One region of the Lactobacillus sp. RTP31084st1_F9_RTP31084_210423 genome, then DNA from elsewhere that is predicted to be linked to it. Evidence: riboswitches for the same ligand, from Rfam matches in the RefSeq annotation. Region 1 holds a riboswitch; the other holds the start of a gene.
The links. Region 1 has a riboswitch for magnesium ahead of mgtA (magnesium-translocating P-type ATPase). Riboswitches for the same ligand answer to the same signal wherever they lie in the genome.
Positions count from the first base shown of each region.

Region 1 (3,429 bases):
AAATGGCTAGCTCTTTGATCAATGAATTTCTTAATAATCTGCAGCCGTTGCTTGATTTAGGACTAGATTATTTAACTATGGAGCGAGCTGGAAACACTTTATCAACTGGCGAACTTCAGAGAATTCAATTAGCGAGAACACTACGTACAGAAACAACTGGCGTTTTATATGTCTTAGATGAACCGTCGATTGGCTTGCATCCAGCTAACGTTGATGGCTTAATTAAAGTTTTGCGCAAATTAGTTGATCAGGGTAATTCTTTAGTAGTTGTTGATCACAACGTTGATATTATTAAAGCTGCTGATGAGATTATTGAAATTGGTCCAGGTTCAGGTGAACAAGGTGGTCAAATTTTAGATCAAGGCAGTCCTGGGGAAATTAAGAAAGATAAGCAGGCACTAATTGCACCACATTTAAATGGAGAAGCGCATTTAATGGCTAGAAAAGTAAATGACAGGAATTGTTACTTTAGATATTCAATTCTTGCCTGATATGCAGCAAACTTGTCCAACTTGTCATGGCGATCGCTATAATCCTGGAATTCAAAAGATAAAGTGGCATGATATGTCGATTGTAGATGTCTTAAATCTTGATGTTAACGAAGCGATTCCTGTTTTTAAGCGTGTGCCAAAGATTGAACGTGATTTGCAGTTGCTTAAAGAAGTTGGTTTAGATTACCTGCACTTAGGTGAGAGTACGCCAACTTTATCTGGTGGAGAAGCACAGCGTTTAAAATTAGTGACTCACTTAAGTCATAAGCAAGACGATACTTTATTTGTCTTTGATGAACCAACAATTGGTCTGCATCCCCTGGATGTTAAAGTCCTAGTTGAAGTCATGCAAAAATTGCTTGATCAAGGTGCAACTATTATTACGATTACACATGACCTGAATTTAGTTGTTAATGCAGATTATATGCTAGATCTGGGACCACCACGAGGTGGTGAAAATGGTGGTCGTATTGTAGCGCAAGGCCGACCACTAGAATTAATTAAAGATCCGCAAAGGTTAACTGTAGAGTATTTAGCTAATTATCTAAAACAATTTAACTTAGATTAATTATTTGATGTATGGATTTAAAGTAAAAGTAAAGAATTTATAAACATGCTTGAATAATAAAGAATAATTGTTTAATCTATTAACCGTTAATTGAATAAAGAAGCAAATGAACTGTTAGGTGAGACTCCTACGTAAATATACGCTGATGCCCAGCAACATCTAGAGATGCCAACGGGTTAAACAGGAATTGTCGACTTAAGGCTTTTCCCAGTCAGCTAGTTAAAAAATTTCACGTTACGTAGTGTTAAAACTGAACGACGAGTATAAATCGCTAAGTTAAGACCAATGCAGTTTTTGTGTTGGTCTTTTTGTTTGTTTGCCGATTTTTTAGAGGGAGAGATTACTATGTTAAAATTCAACTCTAAAGATCGCGTAGTAACTAATGCGACTTTGGCTAAACAAATTGCTAGACAAGAAAAAAATGAAGTCTTAAAGCAATTGCATACAACAATTAATGGATTAAATCCTGTTCAAGCAAAACAACGCTTGGAGCAAGATGGTTTAAATGAGGTCTCGAATAAAGAACATCATCCAAAATTACATTTTTTAATCGATGCTTTTATGACACCTTTTACTGGTGTGTTGTTATTTTTAGCAGGTTTATCTTTTTTAACTAACTATGTCTTTGTGCCAGCTGATCAAAAAGATCTGAGTACCGTAATTATCATGATTATGATGGTTCTGATTTCAGGAATTACTAGTTTTATTCAAAATGTAAAAACAAGTGATGCGGTTGACTCATTGCTAAACATGGTTTCTGTAACTACAAATGTTAAACGAGCTGGTGAAGATAAGGAATTACCAACTAAAGATGTAGTAGTTGGCGATATTATTAATTTAGCTGCTGGAGATTTAGTGCCAGCAGATATGTATTTGTTAAAGAGTAAAGACTTATTTTGTTCAGCGAGCTCATTAAATGGAGAGTCAAGTCCAGTTGAAAAGATGTCAGATCAGAAGCCAAAAGAAAGTGATAATTACTTAGATTATCCAAATATCCTTTATGAAGGAACAAATATTGTTTCTGGTTCTGGAATGGGCGTCGTTTTTGCTACAGGTGATAAAACCGTTTTTGGAAATTTGGCCCGTACTCTTGCTCAGAATAAAAACAAAGAGACAACTTTTGACATTGGAATTAAAAATGTTTCTAAAATATTACTAATTATGACAGCTGTAATTGCACCACTAGTGTTTTTGATTAATGGTTTAACTAAAGGCGATTGGCTAAATGCATTAATTTTTGCTATTGCAACGGCTGTTGGTTTAACGCCAGAAATGTTGCCAGTTATTGTGACCAGCAATTTAGTTAAGGGGTCTGTTGAAATGGCTAAGCATGAAACCATTGTTAAAAGAATGAATTCAATCCAAAACTTTGGCTCAGCTGATATTCTTTGCACTGATAAGACTGGTACCTTAACACAAGATAAAGTGGTTTTAGAACGACACTATAATTTAAACTTAGAAGAAAAGCCAAAAGTATTAGAGCTTTCATACTTGAATAGTTATTATCAAACAGGGATGAAAGATTTAATTGATAAAGCAGTTATTGATGCTGCTCAAGGAGAGTTAGATACAAAGAAAATTAATCAAAACTACAGAAAGATTGATGAAATACCTTTTGATTTTAAGAGAAGACGTATGAGCGTTGTCGTTATTAACCAGCAACACGAACATATTTTGGTAACTAAAGGTGCTGCTGAAGAAATGCTTGCTTGTTCTAACAGAGTAGAAATAGATGGTGCAATAAGTCCACTTGATGAAGATCAACGTCAGAAAATTTTAACTGAAATTGATGAGATGAATCAGGATGGGTTACGTGTTGTTCTTTTAGGATATAAAAAGAATCCAGCTCCTGTTGGTGAATTTAGCATTGATGATGAGAATGAATTAATCTTAGTTGGATTTTTAGCATTTTTAGATCCACCAAAAGACAGTGCTAAGGCAGCATTGACTGCCTTAAAAGAAGATGGCATTACAGTCAAAATTTTAACTGGAGATAATGAAGCAGTTACGCGAAATGTAGGGAAGCAAGTAGGTTTAAATATTGATCGAGTTTATCAGGGAAAAGACCTTGAAAATAAGACTAATGCTGAATTAAAAGAAATGGTGCAAGCATGCGATGTTTTTGTAAAATTATCTCCACAACAAAAAGCTCAGATTATTGACTTGCTTAGACAAGATGGTCATACCGTAGCTTATATGGGAGATGGAATCAATGATGCTCCTGCAATGAAAGCGGCAGATGTTGCTATCTCAGTTGATACAGCAGTGGACATTGCCAAAAAGTCAGCAGATATAATTTTGCTCCACAAAGATTTAATGATTTTAGAAAAGGGAGTACAAATTGGCCGTCAAGTATTTGGCAATACGATG
Region 1 is NZ_JBCOVH010000001.1:502,757-506,185, forward strand. Features, by position in the region: partial or broken gene AB5359_RS02515 (AAA family ATPase) at 1-1,059, shown strand, start outside; M-box (ykoK) riboswitch at 1,163-1,329, shown strand; gene mgtA (magnesium-translocating P-type ATPase) at 1,405-3,429, shown strand, end outside.

Region 2 (3,429 bases), on a different contig from region 1:
TTAGGAAGTGGCAAGTCAAGAGCCATCAACATAATTGGCCAGTAAATAGTGTGGAAACGAACAATTTCTTTACCTACTAAATGAACATCAGCTGGCCAATATTTCTTAAATAATGAATCATCATCTGAGCCATAACCTAGGGCAGTAATATAGTTAGAAAGTGCATCAATCCAAACATAAACTACGTGCTTAGGATCGCTTGGTACAGGAATTCCCCAGTCAACTGTTGTACGAGTTACTGAAAGATCTTCAAGACCTGGTTTGATAAAGTTATTTATCATTTCCTTTTCACGAGAGTGAGGCAAAATAAAGTCTGGATGATCCTTATAATACTGTAAAAGACGATCAGCATATTTACTCATTCTAAAGAAGTATGAAGGTTCTTTAACCAAACGAACTTCGTGGCCTGACGGAGCTTTACCGCCAATAACATTACCATTATCATCTTTATAAACTTCAGCAAGTTGTGATTCAGTAAAGTATTCTTCATCTTCAACTGAATACCAGCCAGTATATTCGCCTAAATAAATATCGCCTTGCTTTAACAACTTTTCAAAAATCTTTTGAACAGCCTTAACGTGGTCTTCATCAGTTGTCCTAATAAGGCGATCGTAAGAAACATCTAACATCTTCCATAACTCTTTATAAGAAGCTGCCATCTTGTCTACAAATTCTTGAGGTTTAATACCCTGTGCTTCAGCTTTTTGTTCAATCTTCAAACCGTGTTCATCAGTACCTGTTAAAAAGAAGGTATCAAAACCGCGAGATTTTTTGTAGCGAGTCATTGTATCAGCAGCAATCGTAGTATAAGCATTACCGATAGTTAATTTTCCAGATGGATAATAAATAGGTGTAGTAATATAGAAAGTTTTCTTTTCAGCCATCTTTATTCTTCCTCTCATAAGTCTTTTAATTGCTAGTATAACATAGCATGTAGGACTTAATTTGTACATTAAAAAAAGGAATTCTATAAAATACGGAATTCCTATAAATTATTTAGATAATTAATTGTCATATGTCGCTCGAATCCTAGGCATATCGATATTGGCTTTTACCAAGTTATTTACAATAGCTGTTGGCATTACTTCAGCCGTTATGCCAATAGTAATTGCTATAGCAAAAATCAGAGCATTCTCCCAATTACCACGCATTATTTCATTAATTAGCAAAACAACTGGAACAATAACTAGAATTAATGTTAAAAAGATTTTGGTTAATTTTTTCATACTAGAATTAAAGAGATGGTTCTCTAGATTAATCTTAGAAAGATTTTGAACTACCTTTCCAAAAACAGTTTCTTTACCAGTCGCAAAGATAACGCCAATGCCTGAACCTGAAAGAATAATTGTGCCTGCATATAAAATATTAGCGTAATCTAAGTTATTATTTTTACCAGTGTAATTAGTAGCACTCTTTTTCACAGTGTCTTCTTCACCAAGTAATGAGCACTCTAAATCATTACTTTTCAGTAATTTAACGTCAGCTGGAACAATATCTCCAGCTTTAAGTAGTACCACATCTCCAATTGTTAGATCACGGGTTAAAAGTTGCTGTGGTTCACAATCACGCATTACTTGAGTTGTTCTAGAAATTCGATTTATCAAATTTTGAATATTAGTATTAATACGAATATTTTGCATAGCAGTTAAAATGGCTGAAATAAATAAAATTGCTAAAACAAAAATTGCTGGACTTAGGTTAAGAGTATGTTGAGAGGAATTTAAAAAAATTGCTACAATTGCTAAAAAAAGCAGAACAAGGGAAAAAGGAGTTATAAAAGCCTTTAACAAATAGTGAAGTTTTGTCTTATCATGTTTAATTATTATTTCATTAGATCCGTATTTTGCTAAGCGTTGCCTCGCATCTTTACTTTGAAGGCCGCTAATTGAGGTTTTTAATCGTTGCAGCGTCGCAAACTTATCTTCGCATGCAATCCGGCGCACCAGCTTGGTGTCTGTAGTATTTCTTGTGCCGGAAGTGTTGATTTTGAACATCTTCAACATCCTTTCTTAAGAACCTAGCAAACAAACAAAAAGGCCGATGCAAAAACTGCATCGGCTCAAATCCAAGCGATTTTTATACTCGTCGTTCAGTTTTAACACTACGTGACGTAAGGTTATTTAACATAACTAGCTGGCTGGGGAGGGCCTTATATCGACGATCCCTGTTTGACCCGTTGGCATCTCTGGATGTTGCTGGGCGACAGCATATGTTCACGTAGGAGTCTCACCTAACAGTTTATTTGCTCTAATATTTAATTTCTATTGATACTTTAACGGCTAACTAAGAATTAGTCAAGTCCCTACTTCTTTTTTCGAAAACTCTTAAATAGAACTAGTCCGAAACTGATTAAAGCTGCAATTACTAATCCCCAAACCAAGTTTACACTCTGTGGATGATCTATTTTTTGCAGTTCATCTTGTGTTAGCGAATTTTTATCATAAGACAGCTTATCTTTTTGGGCAACCAAAGTAGCGCAAGCATTAAACACTAATCGAATTCCGGAATTAAAAGTTGCTGCCTTTTCGCTTCTTAATTTATTCCCCGCATAACGAACAATATTGCCACATTTACTTTGAGTTAAAGGATCTTGATAATTCTTACCGACAATAATTTGAACATTTTTCTTTTTGTTTTGAAGAGCAACAGCAATAATTATCTGATTCTTTAGTGGCTGAATTCGATTTAAATCATTGCTGTCTTTTAAGCTTAAAAGGCGAATTTCAGGTTTAGTTTTAGTCTTTTGATAACTCTCATTTTTCTGATTAACAAGTTCTTTTGTCTGATTATCAAATAATCCTTGCGGATCACTAACAAAAGACTTAGTGCTAGCAGTCAACGTTAATAAACAAATAAGCAGTGACACCAAACCAATAATTTTATTTTTCATTGTCAGCCTTCTCTAGCCTGTCTGCTAAGCTTTGAACGTATTTATGATCAAGTGTTACTTGTTCAATTGCTACGCCTTTTTCACGCAATAGTTTTAAGGCTAAAGGATTATCATGATAATCATAATAATAGTTAATTTTCTTAATGCCAGCTTGCACTAAGCACTTGCTACAATTAAAGCAAGGAAAATAAGTAACGTAAATTTCAGTACCTTCAGTGGAAATACCATTTTTTGCACATTGGATTAAGGCATTCATTTCAGAGTGAATCGTTCTTACGCAGTGCCCATCCACCATCAAATGACCAACATCATCACAATGAGGCTGTCCCGAAACACTACCATTATATCCGGTCGCAATCATCCGGTCATCTTTAACTAATACACTTCCAACTAAGGCACGATCACAGGTAGAACGTTGTGCAATAACTAAAGCCTGCATCATAAAATATTGCTTCCACGGAATCCTGTCTCTTGTCATTGTTCTTACCCTCTTTAAATTATTTATTTAATCTGTCAAAATAATTTAAACCAATTGCTTC
Region 2 is NZ_JBCOVH010000002.1:201,322-204,750, reverse strand. Features, by position in the region: gene metG (methionine--tRNA ligase) at 1-884, opposite strand, end outside; gene AB5359_RS06245 (cation-transporting P-type ATPase) at 1,005-2,003, opposite strand; M-box (ykoK) riboswitch at 2,074-2,245, opposite strand; gene AB5359_RS06240 (TPM domain-containing protein) at 2,303-2,890, opposite strand; gene AB5359_RS06235 (deaminase) at 2,880-3,368, opposite strand; gene trpS (tryptophan--tRNA ligase) at 3,388-3,429, opposite strand, start outside.
Region 2: another riboswitch for magnesium. It lies ahead of AB5359_RS06245 (cation-transporting P-type ATPase); the one in region 1 lies ahead of mgtA (magnesium-translocating P-type ATPase).